DNA from 3 places in the Rhizobium sp. CB3171 genome. Region 1 is predicted to be linked to each of the others. Evidence: predicted binding sites of a transcription regulator. Region 1 holds the regulator's gene; each other region holds the start of a gene.
What was found. The regulator LexA, encoded in region 1, represses DNA repair genes until DNA is damaged. The targets are predictions, from matches to a motif close to TGTTCNNNNTGTGTTCNG.
Positions count from the first base shown of each region.

Region 2: recA (recombinase RecA) is a predicted target of LexA. The motif match lies at 3,212-3,229, and genes of this name have one in related genera.
Region 3: QA648_RS16770 (metallopeptidase family protein) is a predicted target of LexA. The motif match lies at 2,002-2,019, and genes of this name have one in related genera.

Region 1 is NZ_CP121652.1:1,268,239-1,273,490, forward strand. Features, by position in the region: gene QA648_RS06310 (ComEC/Rec2 family competence protein) at 1-1,426, shown strand, start outside; gene lexA (transcriptional repressor LexA) at 1,407-2,129, opposite strand; gene QA648_RS06320 (DUF2721 domain-containing protein) at 2,523-3,014, opposite strand; gene QA648_RS06325 (mechanosensitive ion channel family protein) at 3,120-5,153, opposite strand.
Region 2 is NZ_CP121652.1:1,540,902-1,546,153, forward strand. Features, by position in the region: gene alaS (alanine--tRNA ligase) at 1-1,813, opposite strand, end outside; gene recA (recombinase RecA) at 2,068-3,153, opposite strand; gene QA648_RS07635 (carbohydrate kinase family protein) at 3,393-4,337, shown strand; gene QA648_RS07640 (pseudouridine-5'-phosphate glycosidase) at 4,384-5,252, shown strand, end outside.
Region 3 is NZ_CP121652.1:3,453,021-3,458,272, forward strand. Features, by position in the region: gene QA648_RS16760 (DNA polymerase Y family protein) at 1-970, opposite strand, end outside; gene QA648_RS16765 (hypothetical protein) at 1,011-1,979, opposite strand; gene QA648_RS16770 (metallopeptidase family protein) at 2,143-2,580, shown strand; gene QA648_RS16775 (DUF1737 domain-containing protein) at 2,600-2,806, opposite strand; gene QA648_RS16780 (CoA ester lyase) at 2,834-3,769, opposite strand; gene QA648_RS16785 (hypothetical protein) at 3,896-4,126, shown strand; gene leuD (3-isopropylmalate dehydratase small subunit) at 4,317-4,925, shown strand; gene QA648_RS16795 (hypothetical protein) at 4,951-5,118, opposite strand; gene QA648_RS16800 (sugar phosphate isomerase/epimerase family protein) at 5,117-5,252, shown strand, end outside.

The sequences.
Region 1 (5,252 bases):
CGCCCTCAGTCTGTTTTTCGGCGTGGCACAGGCTTGGCCAACAAAGAAGATTGCGGCCTTCGGCGCGCTAGTTACAGTGACGGCTTATTATCTCATTTCCGGCTTCGGGGTATCCGCGGAGCGTGCCTTCATCATGATGGCTATCATACTGATCGCCGTGCTCTTCGACCGACCATCCATTAGCCTGCGCAACGTGGCGCTATCGGCGATAGTCATTCTCATACTGTCGCCTTCGCAGGCGCTCGGACCAAGTTTTCAGATGTCTTACGCCGCGACCCTGGCGTTGGTGTCCGGCTATTCGCTCTGGGCGAGGAGGCCGCATCGGGAGAGCGTTCTCTCCCGGTTCCGGGTCATGCGTCCGCTGCTCTTCGTTTCCCGTTTCTTCGGAAGCATATTGTCGACCTCTTTTATAGGCGGCGCATCGACGGCAATCTTCTCGATAGAGCATTTTCACCGATTGGCGACATATGGTCTCATCGCCAATCTGGCGGCTATGCCGGTCGTCTCCTTTGTCGTCATGCCGTTTGGCATGGCGGCGACGCTACTGATGCCATTTGGCGTTGATGCCCCTTTCTGGCAGATAACCGGCTGGGGACTTGATGTCGTCATCGTCATTGCCAAAACGGTTGCCGCCTGGGGCGGCAATATTCCCTTCGGTCGGCTGCCGGTCTGGCTGTTCCCGACGGTCATAGCCGGCTTCTTGTTGATGACCTTGCTGAGAACATGGCTGCGACATGCAGGTGCGCTCTTGATCATCGGTTCGGTTGCAGTCGTGGCACTCAGTCCCGGTGTCCTCAAGCCTGATCTCATGATCTCCGAGGACGGCACGCTGGTCGCCTTGTTGCGCAACGGTGCGCTGACGACAAACCGCGAAAAACCGCCGGATTTCATCTTCGAGCAGTGGCAAAGAGCATTGGCGATCACCGAGCAGCAACCGCCAACGATGCTTCCGCCGGATAGTCAGCTCCCCAAAATCAGCAAATCAGACAAGCATCGTCGCCTGAATTCCGAAGAACAGAGCACCGTTCGAAAGGCGATGGATGCGGCATTAGACGCGGCCGGGCCGGGCGGTTTCGCCTGCCAAAAAGGTGCATGGTGCGTGGCAATGCTGGATAATGGCGACATGCTTGTCACCATTGAAGATGCCGCCTATCTCGCTCCGGCCTGCGACACGGCCAATATCGTCATCACCTCCGTACGGCTGCGTCTTGATCGCTGCCGCTCTGGCGCCACGCTCTTCACAGGTGCAACATTGCGCCGCACAGGGTCCATCGAAATGAGCCTTAGCACCGATAAACCGATAATGACGGCAGCGTTTGAAAACCTTTCGCGGCCATGGAGCCTGCATCGCTCCTACGACTGGCGAACAGACACTTTTGGCGCGCCGCTCAAGCCGGCGTCACCGGTCAGTGATAGCGGCGAATGAGACCGACGAGCTTGCCTTGTACCTTCACTCGATCCGGCCCAAAGATGCGGGTTTCGTAAGCAGGGTTTGCCGCTTCAAGCGCGATCGAGGCTCCCTTGCGGCGGAAGCGCTTCAATGTCGCCTCTTCATCATCGACGAGAGCGACGACGATGTCGCCGGGATTGGCGGTCGTGGCGTTGCGGATGATGACGGTATCGCCGTCAAAGATGCCGGCATCGATCATGGAGTCGCCCTTGACCTCCAGCGCATAATGCTCGCCGGAGCCGAGCATGTCGGCGGGAACGGTGATGTCGTGAGTATTGTTCTGGATGGCCGAGATCGGAACGCCGGCGGCAATGCGGCCCATGACGGGTACCGAAACCGAACTGTTGTTGTCCTCACTCACCGGCTTGGTGGGTGCGGGCGGCGGCACAAGTTGCGGCTTGCCAAGGCTACCCTCGATGACGCTTGGCGAAAAGCCGCGGCGAGGCTGCAGGCTCGGGCTATAGGCCTCCGGTAGCTTGATGACCTCCAGCGCCCGGGCCCGGTTCGGCAGGCGACGGATGAAGCCGCGTTCTTCCAAAGCCGTGATGAGACGGTGAATACCGGATTTGGACGCAAGGTCCAGCGCATCTTTCATCTCGTCGAAAGATGGCGGAACACCGGACTCCTTCATTCGTTCGTGAATGAAGAGAAGCAGTTCCTGCTGCTTGCGCGTCAACATCGTTTTGAACCTCGGGACTGAGAAGGTGTCGTGAAACAAATCCAGAACGGACACTATATGTTCCATATGTGTTCCGCAAGCCCTTAAATTTCGGTGAACATTTTGTAGGTGCATCAAATAAATGGGAACATAACAGGTCCCGGGCAGATGACTTTTTTCCCGGCACCTTCAAACTAAATAGCAGAAATATATGCGGAATCGGGCGAAGCAAAATTTCGGACGATCCCAAAACGGATTATCTCCAAGGCGGCGAAAAGCCATGTTCTTCGTTCTATAAGCTCTTTGGAGGACGACACTCTCCGAACCATGGAGAGCAAGCTATGGATCTGACTGGGAATCCGGATTTCTGAGGGGCCGGGATTGGTGCCATCCGTAGTAATATTCGATGGGATATCAATAGGTTGAACTTTTCCTCGAACTCCCGTGCCGGTGCTCGAGCAAGGTACGGTCGTTGGCGATCTGCCTTAGCATGCTGCGCCCGGCCAGAATCATCTCGACGAGAAAGGCCACAAAGGCGCCCATGAGTGCGAAGACGGCAAGGCCAAAGAGCCAGAGCAGCAATTGCTCGCGAAATTGCTGTCGAATTGCACCGCCCATGAGGCCGAGCGTCGCAAGGCATGTGAACACGCCCGATGCCGTGCCGAGCAGAACTGCGATCTCCAGCGCCAATGTTCGCCGCCGCAGATAATAGAGCTGCAGCAACCGCGTTTCATCCGGGTCCTCAGAGGTCACCCGTTCGAAAAGGCTGTTGACCCGGTCGGAGACGCGGGCGAGCCTAGCCGAAAAGACATTGAGGCACCCGGCGGTGCCCGCCAGCAGAAAGACCGGTGTCAGCGCTATTTGAATAACGTGCGCGGCAATAGACGTCAGATGGTCGTTCAGCACATTGGATCTCCTTTCTGTCCAACGTCATCCGGTATCGGCTCCAGGGTTGTCGCCTTGCCAAAGAGGGCGCGGAGATGAGGCTGGTGACTGATCTCGCGCGAACGTTCAGGTTGGCGGCGCCGCCGATTGCGTCATTTGCTCAGCGATCTTCTTTCTCTGCAGTGTCATGGCTGCGATCGCGGCATCGGATTTTTCCTCGCCACCCACCTGCACTGTCGGCTGAGCGAAGTCGATGCCGTTTTCCATGAAGGCGTCGCGGATCATGGTATAGGCCTGGCGCCGTATGTAGGTTTGCCGACCGGGGAGGGCGGTAAAAGCGAAACTCAGTTCGATACCGAAGTCGCCAATTTGCTCCACCCCCTTCATTTTCAGGGTCTCAAGAATCTGCGGTCCGATTTCCGGATCTTCTTTCAACTGCTCTCCGATTTGCTTGACGATCCTTTTCGCCTTGGCGACGTCGGTATTGAACGGAACCCGTAGCAGGAATTTATCGATCGCCCAGTCGCGGCTCATGTTCTGAACGGCGCCGAGTTCGCCGAAGGGAACTGTGAACACCGGACCATGATGATGTCGAAGCCTGACGGAACGCAGGCTGAAGGATTCCACGGTTCCCTTGTAGCTGCCGCTTTGAACGTATTCGCCGACGCGGAAGGCATCGTCCATCAGGTAGAAAATGCCGCTGACGATATCCTTGACGAGCGTTTGCGAGCCGAAGCCGATCGCCACGCCGAATATGCCGGCCCCCGCAATCAACGGCCCGATCTGCACGCCCATTTCGGACAGCACGGTGAGGACGGCGGCTGCGATAACGATGGCTGCCAGTGCGTTGCGGAAGATCGGCAACAGGGTGCGAAGGCGGCCCGCGCGCGCGGCTTCCGCCGATGGCGAGGAGGCACTGCTATCGGCGGCGCTCAATTTCTCGTCAATGAATGCCCTCGACAATTGCCAGCAGAGATCGGCCAAAATCAGAACGACGACGCTCTTCAGCGCACCGCGAACAGCGGCGTCGATCGCCGGATTTTCTCGTGCGAGGATGTTGGGATCATAGTGCCAGACGACGGTAATCCAGGCGACCGCGGCTACGATGACGAGCGCCCGCGCACCGCGGATGGCCAGCACCATGCGCGCACTGTTCTTGTTGTCACCAGGCCAGCGTCCCTTTGCAAATGCTTCGGCCGTTCGTCCGACGGCAGTCAATAGCCCCGGAAGAACAACGACATAGATGCCAAGCCAGAAAAGGCCGACGAAGTTGGCCACCCAAAGAAGCCAGAGGCAGGCAACGTAGAGTGAATAAAGGATGTTCATAAGCGTTAACTGTCGGGCAGCGGTTTCCTTGGCCGGTCGCCGCCACACGGCTTCGAGCGTAATCAGCAATAGGAGAATGGAGAACCCGTGGGAGACGACGGTGCCGACATCTCCGTCGATGGAGAGCGGTCTGGTCAGCGACGTCGTGGCGCCGGCTATCGCCAAAACGGCAATGAAGAGACAAGCCCTGCGATAGCCGAAGGCCGACAGAGAGCCCGCGTCCATCGATAGTCTGCAGACGGCAAATGCGAGGCGAGCAGCAATGAATGCCGTCAGATAAAACAGGATCACCACATGCAGTAGCGGCGGCCAGTCTATGGCTAGGAAAATGGCGGAGCTGACGAGGGTGAAAGTGATCCACGGTCCTAATTCTCCGATCGTATGTGCGACAAGAGGATTTGGAAACTGGGCTTTCAGGACGGTTTTCTTGAAAAACCATTCCGCAGCGAGACCGACGCAGACCAATGCGGCGAACATGACGACGGCAGGCGCAAAGCCGTTGTTCCTTGCCTGCTCACGCACCCTGCTCGCTGCAGCGGCGAGCTGCCCCGGTACATTGGGAATCGCCGACCGCAGCGCCTTATATCGAGCGCGAGCGCGGGCCTCTCCGGTTTCGACCAGCGTCGCCGTCGCCGAAGGTGCCGGCTGTTGCTCGGCTGCTTGCCGCTTTTCCAGCCATTGGCGCAGCTCCGGATCATTCATCAGACGCAGCAATTCCGATAGCTTTGCAGGCGGTGCTGTGGGGGCCGTTTCGGGGGTCTGCGCGTGGCACAGTTGCGGCGCAATAGCCGTGAAAACAAGGATAAGTGCAACGGCGACCAAGCCGCTGGGCATAAGGGAAATCAAGCGAGCGACAGAATCCGTGAACCTTCGGACGTGGCCCACCAGGGCCAGACAAAGAGAAGCCGTCAAATGTAAGACCGGGCGTATGGG
Region 2 (5,252 bases), 270 kb from region 1:
ACATCGGCTTCGGATGCGAAACGTCGAAACGCAGACGCTCGGGCGCCACCAGCGAACCCTTCTGCGCCACATGGGTGCCAAGTACCTCGCGCAACGCCTCATGCAGCAGATGGGTCGCGGAGTGGTTGGCGCGCAGGCGCGACCGCCTGTTGTGATCGACCGTCAGCACGACGGCGTCGCCGATCTTGATCTTGCCTTCAGACACTTCCGAGCTATGAACGAAAAGGCCTTCGCCCTTCTTCTGCGTATCGCTGACTGTGAGCTTGCCGTGGTCGCTAGAAACCACGCCGGTATCGCCCATCTGACCGCCGGATTCACCGTAGAACGGCGTCTGGTTGACGATGATCTGTACCTTGTCGCCGGCAGATGCGCTGTCGACGGCAACACCGTCCTTGACGATTGCCTGGATAACGCCTTCAGCGGCCTCCGTGTCGTAGCCGAGGAATTCGGTGGCGCCGAACTTTTCCTTGAGCTCGAACCAGATGGTTTCGGTTGCCTTGTCGCCGGAGCCAGCCCAATGCGAGCGAGCTTCGGCCTTCTGCCGTTCCATCGCGTCGGTGAAGCTCGATATGTCGACGCCGATGCCGCGGGCGCGCAACGCATCCTGCGTCAGGTCGAGCGGGAAGCCATAGGTGTCATAAAGCTTGAACGCGATCTCGCCGTCGAGGCTGTCGCCCTTGTGAAGCGTCGAGGTTGCATCGGCAAGCAGCGACAGACCACGCTCCAGCGTCTTGCGGAAACGGGTCTCTTCCAGCTTCAGCGTCTCGGAAATCAGCGCTTCGGCACGCACGAGCTCGGGATAGGCGCGGCCCATCTGCTGGACGAGCGTCGGCAACAGCTTCCAGACCAGCGGCTCCTTGGCGCCGAGCAACTGCGCATGGCGCATGGCGCGGCGCATGATGCGGCGAAGCACATAGCCGCGGCCTTCGTTCGACGGCAGCACGCCGTCGGCGATCAGGAAGGCGGAGGAGCGCAGGTGATCGGCGATGACGCGGTGGCTGGCGCGGCGTTCGCCCTCGGCCTTGACTCCGGTCGCCTCTTCCGAAGCCTCGATCAATGCGCGGAACAGGTCGATGTCGTAATTGTCATGCTTGCCCTGCAGCACGGCAGCAACGCGTTCGAGACCCATGCCCGTGTCGATCGACGGACGCGGCAGGTCGACCCGCTGCTCCTTAGTGATCTGCTCGAACTGCATGAAGACGAGATTCCAGATCTCGATGAACCGGTCGCCATCCTCTTCCGGCGAGCCGGGAGGGCCGCCCCAGATATGGTCGCCGTGATCATAGAAGATTTCCGAACATGGGCCGCAAGGACCGGTATCGCCCATTGCCCAGAAATTGTCGCTGGTGGCGATGCGGATGATCTTGTCGTCCGAAAGACCGGCGATCTTCTTCCAGAGATCATAGGCGACATCGTCGGTATGATAGACCGTCACCAGCAGGCGCTTGGCGTCGAGGCCGAATTCCTTGGTGATCAGGTTCCAGGCAAGCTCGATGGCGCGCTCCTTGAAATAGTCGCCGAACGAGAAATTGCCGAGCATCTCGAAGAAGGTGTGATGACGCGCGGTATAGCCGACATTGTCGAGGTCATTATGCTTGCCGCCGGCGCGCACGCATTTCTGTGCCGTCGATGCAGTCTTGTAGGGGCGCTGCTCCAGGCCGGTGAAGACGTTCTTGAACTGCACCATGCCGGCATTGGTGAACATCAGCGTCGGATCGTTGCGTGGAACAAGCGGGCTCGACGGCACGATCTCGTGGCCGTTCTTCTTAAAATAGTCGAGAAAGGTCGACCGGATTTCGTTCACACCGCTCATATTGGGCCCTTCAGTCCTTGCCTCGAGCGAGATGTCCCATCTCGCTCATGTTCCTTCACCTAGCATGGTCTTGTCCAAAAACCGCTTCGCACTTTTGGGGATCACGCGTTGGCAATATTTAACAAATCCAGTGGCTTTTATCGTCCGCTCCCGGCCCTGTCCAGCCGCACAAGCAAAACCGGCCGTACATCCCTTGGACAATACGGCCGGTTTTGAATTTTAGTCTTGGTTAGTCCTGGACTTGGTCGCGCAAATTACGCGTCCGCGGCATCGCTGTCATCAGCGTCAGGTCCGCCGTTCTGCAGGAAGCGATCGGCGATCAGACCGGCATTCTGGCGCAGCGACAGCTCGATCTCGCGAGCAAGATCCGGATTGTCGCGCAGGAAGAGCTTTGCGTTTTCGCGGCCCTGCCCCAGACGCTGGCTGTTATAGGAGAACCAGGCACCGGATTTCTCGACGATGCCAGCCTTGACACCCAGATCAATCAGCTCACCAGTCTTGGAAACGCCCTCGCCATACATGATGTCGAATTCCACCTGCTTGAAGGGCGGTGCCATCTTGTTCTTGACGACCTTGACGCGGGTCTGGTTGCCGACCACCTCTTCGCGCTCCTTGACGGAACCGATACGGCGAATATCGAGACGGACGGAGGCATAGAACTTCAGCGCATTGCCGCCGGTCGTCGTTTCCGGCGAGCCGAACATGACGCCGATCTTCATGCGGATCTGGTTGATGAAGATGACCATGCAATTGGACTTCGAGATCGAAGCGGTAAGCTTGCGCAGCGCCTGGCTCATCAGGCGGGCCTGCATGCCTGGCAGGCTGTCGCCCATCTCGCCTTCGATTTCGGCACGCGGCGTCAGCGCGGCAACGGAGTCGACGACGAGAACGTCGATGGCGCCGGAACGCACCAGTGTATCGGTAATTTCAAGCGCCTGTTCGCCTGTGTCCGGCTGCGAAATCAGGAGGTTCTGCAGGTCGACGCCGAGCTTGCGGGCATAGACCGGATCGAGCGCGTGTTCGGCGTCGACGAAGGCGCAGATGCCGCCCTTCTTCTGGGATTCGGCAATGGTCTGCAGCGCCAGCGTCGTCTTACCGGAGCTTTCCGGCCCGTAGATCTCGATGATGCGTCCCTTCGGCAAGCCGCCAATGCCGAGAGCGATATCGAGGCTCAGGGAGCCGGTGGAAACTGTTTCGATTTCGACCACGTTCTCGTTCGAGCCGAGCTTCATGATCGAGCCCTTGCCGAACGACCGCTCAATTTGAGAGAGTGCCGCTTCAAGTGCCTTGCTTTTATCCACCGATTTGTCCTCTACAAGCCGCAAAGAATTCTGAGACATCCGATCCACCTTTAGGTTATTGAAGCCGCTCAAGCAATGTCGCCGCTGATGAGAATTGTGTACTCTATTTGTTCTCATGTCGCAAGAGCACAACAAGCAATTGAAAGAAAATGGTAAAATGAATTTCGTTCTACATTTGTTTTCTTCTTTCATAGCAAGTACTTACGTGTCCTTGCCGGGCATTTTGCGTGAGATATCAGCCGGCTCGATTCGCCTTTGGAAGCGCTGAGGAGATCGATATGGCGAAGAAGATTCTCGTTCTGGGTGGTGCCCATATCGACCGGCGCGGCCGCATCTTCGGCGAGACGGCGCCGGGGGCCAGCAACCCGGGCGCATGGTTCGAGGAACCGGGCGGTGGCGGCTTCAACGCGGCACGCAATCTGGCCCGTCTCGGCTTTGATGTGCGGCTGATCTCGCCGCGTGGCGGCGATGCGGCCGGCGAGATGGTGGCGGAAGCGGCGCTCAATGCCGGCGTCGACGACAAGCCCTTCGTTTTTCTCGATCGAAAGACGCCGAGCTATACGGCAATCCTCGAACGCGATGGCAATCTGGTGATCGCCCTCGCCGACATGGAGCTCTATAAGCTGTTCGTGCCGCGCCGGCTGACGATCCGCGCCATCCGCGATGCCTTCGAAGCCACTGACCTGATCCTTTGCGACGCCAATCTACCCGCCGAAACGCTGGCCGCCATCGCAATGCGCGCAGCCGATTGCGGCAAGCCATTGGCCGCGATCGCGATTTCGCCGGCCAAAGTGGTGCGCCTGAAGCCCTGCCTTGCCGGCATCGACCATCTTTTTCTGAACGAGGCCGAAGCTGCGGCGCTGACGGAGAGCCGTCCGGACGATCCGCGCCATTGGATCGCCGGATTGCGGGCACTCGGCCTCAGGGGTGGTGTCATTACACGTGGCAAACGCGAACTGATCGCTTTTTCCGGCGATGCCGCCGTCAGCCTGCAGCCGCCAGTTATCGATGAGGTTGCCGATGTCACCGGTGCCGGCGATTCGCTCGCCGCCGGTGTTCTGGCCGCCCTGCTTGCCGGTCACGATCTCGGCGAGGCGGTGCGCTATGGGGCAGCGGCCGCCGCGATCACCGTGCAATCACCATTCGCCACGGCGGAGGATCTTTCGCCCGAGCTTCTGAAGGCAATACTGGCTCTTGTTCCCGAAGCCGCTATTTTGTCATGAAGCGCACGATTTTCGCATTTCCCAACTCAGCCAATTGGACACAACCATGACCAAGCCCATTTCACCCCTGCTGCCGATCTCCTATTCGAAGGAGGTTGCTTCAGCAAAATTGCGCGGCGCTCCATTGGTGGCATTGGAATCGACCATCATCACCCATGGCATGCCCTATCCCGGCAATATCGAGATGGCGCGCAGCGTCGAGGCGATCATCCGGCAGGAAGGCGCCGTGCCGGCAACGATCGCCGTCATTCATGGCGTGCTACATATCGGCCTGGAGCCTGAAGAGCTGGAGGCGCTCGCCCAGACGACTGGCGCGATGAAGGTTTCGCGCGCCGACCTCGCCTTCGCCATTGCAGAGCGCCGCACGGGCGCCACCACGGTTGCCGCGACGATGATCGCCGCAGCGCGGGCCGGCATCAAGGTTTTCGCGACCGGCGGCATTGGCGGCGTGCATCGCGGCGCCGAGGAAAGCTTCGATATCTCGGCCGACCTGGAAGAGCTCGCCCGCACTGACGTCATCGTGGTCTGCGCCGGCGCCAAGGCCATCCTGGATATTCCGAAAACGCTGGAAGTGCTGGAAACCCGCGGCGTGCCCGTCGTCACCTACGACAGCGCCGAATTCCCCGCCTTCTGGTCGCGTTCCTCCGGCCTGCCGAGCCCGCTGACCTTGAACAGCCCTGCCGCGATCGCCAACTTCCAGGTAACCCGTGAACAGCTTAGCATCAACGGTGGCATGCTGATCGCCAATCCAGTTCCGGAAGCCGATGAAATCCCGCGTGAGGAGATGGAAATCTACATCGAACGCGCCTTGGACAGCGCCGAGCGCGACGAAATCGCCGGCAAGGCGGTCACTCCCTATCTGCTCAGCACCATCTTCGACATCACCGACGGCCGCAGCCTGAAGACCAATATCGC
Region 3 (5,252 bases), 1.8 Mb from region 1:
CGAAGGCGGCGAGCGAGCCATCCTGCCGGCCCTCTTCGATGAAATCGTCTTGCGCCGCGTCGAAAGACGCATGTTCCAGGACATTGAGGCGGACGATTTCGAAGCCATATCCCACATCGAGATCGTCATGAATGGCAGTGAAGCGCTCCGTGAACAGGTTGGCGATCCGGCTCGGCTCCCGCAGCGGTTGCGACGCCCCGGCGGCGATGCGGAACACCATGCCGTCGACCCGGAACAGTAAAAGCTCGAACGAACGGCCGCCGACACCGCGGGCCTCCAGCCCCGGCTTCAAGGTTTCGGCAAGCTGGCGGGCCAGTTGCAAGATATCGGCCTCCGCCTGCACCGGTTCGGCAAGCCGCCGCTCGGCTGACAACTGCGCGACCGGCCGGCGCGGCGAGATCGGCTCCTCGTTCAGGCCGACGGCCTGATCGAGCCGCAACAGGAGTTGCGCGCCGAAACGGCGGGTCAGCGGCGCCCGCGGTGCGGCCAGGAGATCGCCCACCTGCTTCAATCCCAGCTTCTGCAATGCGGCGACTGTTTCCTCGCCAAGCCTGAGCGAGGCGACCGGCAGTGGCGCCAGCGCCTCTTCCATGGCTTCCGGAGGAACGACACGGCTCTCGTCGAAGCGGGCCACCGCCCAGGACAGACCCGGCGCAGAGGAGATGGCGCCACGGACATCGAGACCAAGCCGGGAAATCCGGATCAGAATATCCTCGAGCAGCGCTTCTTCGCCGCCGAAGAGATGGGCACAGCCGGTAATATCGAGGAAAAGCCCGTCCTTGCCGTCGATCGCCACCAGCGGCGTATAGCGATCGCACCAATCGGCGATCGCCTCCAGCAATTTGCGGTCCGCGGCCGGATTCTCTTCGACGACGTCAAGGGCGGGACAGATCGCCTTCGCCTCGGCGACGCCCTGTGCAAGCTTGAGGCCGATCGTCTCGGCCCTTTCATTGAGCGCGGTGAGCCGCATGGCATTGTTCAGCTTGCCGGCACAGGCGAGTGGTGGCGCCTCAAGCCGACCGGTCGAACGCCAGGACAGACCCCATCGCTTGCGGGCGATCCGGTCGGTCGGCAGATGCGGAAAGGTCAGCGCCAGAATGCGCTGCGTATTCGCCGGGAAAGGCAGGGCGCTGAGTGTCGAGGACAGGGGCAAACTGGCGGTCATGGGCATTCCACTCCAGGGTTATGGAAAAGGGTGCCGGGTTGCGGCTCTTTTCCAGGGTGAGACGAAAGGCCGGATGACCGATGCTGCCGCCAAGCAGCGATCCGTCCGGCAGGGGCCGCGCCAGGGCCGGCGCGGGTTCGACGGCGAGACGGAAGAGAGCACTGCTCGCCTCCTCCTCGCCCGCTTGACGCAACAGAAACAAGGGCCGCCCCGCTGCCTTGGCCCGAAGCGCAAGCCGCCGGCTCTCCGTCAGCCCGAAACGGGCCGGATTGCCGCGTACCTCCAGAATGACGACCGCAAAGGCCGCACTGACGAGAGCCGCCTCCGCCAGCCATAGCGCCTCTTCCAGCTTGCGCGGCGATGCCTGCAGAAAACCGGCCGGCTCCAATCCGAAATCCCGAAGCCCGATCGCATAGGGCAGGCCGGCCTCCATCGCCGCGACCGTATCGCCGATCCACAGAACCGGCGATACGGCCGCAGTTTTGCCGGCGGCTTGCCCCCCAGGCCGCGCAGCGAGAGCTCTAAGCCGTGCAGCGAGAGCAAGCGTGAAACCGCTGGCCGCTCCGGCATCCCGCAAGGCCAGTGAGCGGATCTCCGTCAGCGCATCGAGCGGCACGCCGCCCTGCATCGCCTCGTCGAGATCGGCAACCCCTATCGCAAGCGGCTGGACGGCATCGGCTGAACCAACCTCCGGCTCTGCTGCCCGTGCCTCATGCGCCACGGCAGCCAGCGCCGGTATCGGCCTGCCTTCCAGTCGGGCAATGGTTTCACGCAGGGCAAAAAGCGTCTCCCGCGCCACGGCGGCCTCGGCCATGACGTTAGCTCCAGATCAATTATGTTCCTGTTATGTTCTTATGGATTCCAGAGGTCGGAAGAAGAGTCAACACCATTTTATGAGAAAATATTCCTCTGCCTGAATCCACTCTCGAAAAACCGAAACAAAGGCTCTATATGACCAGCTAAGGAAGGAAGCATTCATGGCCCGCATTGACCAGAGCGAGGATTGGCGGGACCGCCATGCCCCCTCGATCAGCACATTCGAATCCCTGGCCACGGAGGCTTACAGCCACCTGCCGGACGAATTCCGTTCGCTCACCGGCAATCTCATCATCCTCATCGAAGATTTCCCCGACGACGACGTGTTCGAGGACATGGCGCTGGAAACGCCCTTCGACCTGCTCGGCCTGTTCGAAGGCCGCGGCATATCGGAGCGTTTCACCGCCCAAACCGGGGAAATGCCGAACAAGATCCGCCTCTATCGCCGGCCGATCATCGATTACTGGGCGGAAAACGAGGAAACCCTCGGCGACATCATCACCCACGTCCTGATCCACGAAATAGGCCACCATTTCGGCCTGAGCGACGAGGACATGGAGCGCATCGAGGCGAGCGCTGAAGAAGCGACGGACCGGTGAGGAACCGATCCTGCTATGCTTACTGCTCGGAAAGCTTCATTTCCGGATCGTAATCCTTGCCTTCGACGTCCTTGACGACCGCCTGGCCGCATTGCATCAGGCCGGTCGCTGCATTGAAGGCATAGGTCGGCGAGCCCGAGAGTTCCCAGCCTTTGTTCAGCGCCGCGGTCACCTTATGGCAGAAGGAAGCGTCGTCAGGGCCGGTGAGGAAGCGGTAGAGTTTCATCAAGTCGTCTTTCATACGTATCAGCCCTCATCCTGAGCTTGTCGAAGGACGATGGCGTTCTGCAATCAGGCGAGCTTTATGGACCAGTCTTTCCGCCTGGACAAGATGCAGCCGCTCGACCATGCGTCCGCCGAGGTTTACGACATTGAGGCCGGCCGCCGCCGGATCTGCGAAAGCGGCTATGATGGCTTCCGCCTCCGCAATGGCAGCTTCATCGGGGCCGAAATGCCGGTTGGCGGCTTCGATCTGGTTCGGATGGATCAACATCTTACCGGCAAAGCCCATGGCGCGGCCCTCGGCACATTCGGCGTCCACTGCCTGCATATCCTTGAAATCGTTGAAAACACTGTCGATGGCGTCGAGCCCGTAGGCGCTGACGGCCAGGATCACCTGCATGAGCCAGGGCACGAGATAGGCGCGGCCCGGCTGCGGCAACACATCGGTCTCCTTGCGCAGATCATTGAGGCCGACGACCAAACAATCGAGCCGGCTTCCCGCCGTGCGCCCGGCCTCGGCGATTGCCGCGACGTTCAAGACGCCGCGCGGCGTCTCGATCATCGCCCAGATGCGCAGGCTCTCCGGCGCATCCGCCTCGGCAAACCTATCGCTGACAACGGTCACATCCTGCGGCTCGTCGATCTTGGGCAGTAACACCGCATCCGGCTCGAGCGCCAGCACCAACTCCAGGTCATCGGCACCGAAGCCCGACGATAGCGTATTGATGCGGATGATGCGCTCCTTGCCGGCCTTTTCTTCGCTATCAGGCGGCGATCCGGCGAAAAAAGCCCGCAAATTCTCCCGTGCTTCCGCCTTTTTCTCCGGCGCCACGGAATCCTCGAGATCGAAGATGACCGCATCGCAATCGAGATCGGCTATCTTCTCCAGAGCCCGGCGGTTGATCGCAGGGACACTCAGCACCGAGCGGCGCAGACGGACGGAACGGGGAGGGGCGGGACGGCTCATGATACAGTTTTGCCGCGCTTTCGGCCATCAGGCAAGACAACAACAAGCAAGACAACAAAAAGCCATGCTCCTCTTGCAGAGAGAAACAGAGAGGACCACATTGCCATGAGTAGAGAGGTCTCGACCATGCAGAATATCCGTTCCTTGTTTATCGCGCTTGCCGGCATCACCGTGTTTGCAGCCCTGGCGCTGTTTACCGTTTCACTCACGCTCGCTGTCGGCGGCATCCTCACCGTGCTTATGGTGGGTCGCGCGATTTCGTTGCGGATGAAGCCTGCTCCGGTGCGCGCCAAGGCGAACGGTCAGCGCGAAATGCGCATTTGGAACGACGGTCGCGGCACGATCATCGATCTCTAGGCCAAGGTCAGGGCAGGGCGGCGCCTCGCCGCTCTCCAGTACGCTCATCCACGCGTAATTCCTGAATTGCGGAACTGCGGCCGAAGCGCCCGGTTTCAGAGCATTTCCAAGATTCCCCTTCATTTTTGCAGGGATTTGCTCTATTGGCAGGATAATTCGTGCATAGACGAAAATTGAAGGCAGGACCCCCATGGACAAGTTCGTGAAGTTGACCGGTGTCGCGGCACCCCTCCCGGTCGTCAATGTCGATACCGACATGATCATCCCGAAGGACTATCTGAAGACCATCAAGCGCACCGGTCTTGGCACAGGGTTGTTCGCCGAAGCCCGCTACAATGAGGATGGCTCGCCGAACCCGGATTTCGTGCTGAACAAACCGGCCTATCAGAATGCCAAGATCCTCGTTGCCGGCGACAATTTCGGCTGCGGTTCGTCTCGCGAACATGCCCCGTGGGCGCTGCTCGACTTCGGCATCCGCTGCGTCATTTCGACGAGCTTCGCCGACATCTTCTACAATAACTGCTTCAAGAACGGTATCCTGCCGATCAAGGTCAGCCAGGAAGAGCTCGACAAGCTGATGGACGACGCCTCGCGCGGCTCCAACGCCATCCTGACGATCGATCTGGAAAACCTCGAGATCACCGGCCCGGACGGCGGCTCGATCAAGTTCGACCTCGACGAATTCAAGCGCCATTGCCTGCTGAACGGCCTCGACGATATCGGCCTGACGCTGGAAAAGGCCAAGGCGATCGACAGTTTCGAAAAGACGAACGCCGCATCCCGCCCCTGGGCGGCCTGATCGATTTCATTATCACATTTGCGTATCAGAGCCGGGCTGAAAAGCCCGGCTTTTTCTTTTCATGCCATGGAAAGTTCATGAGGTTGCCGGCTGTAATATGCCCGACAAAAAGGGAGATCATATAGCCTTTGCGGAGCCCTTCAGGCTGCTCCCGCTCCTCCATTTTTTCTCCCTCACAATCGGAGCATTTCATGACCTCCCTTCCTATTCTTGGCGCAGCCATGACGCTTGCCGATGTCGAAGCCCATCGTGACTGGCTGCTCGAAAAACCGCGCGATCTGGAACTGCAGAGCTTCGTCGAAGCCGAAATCCTGAATGGCGACTGGG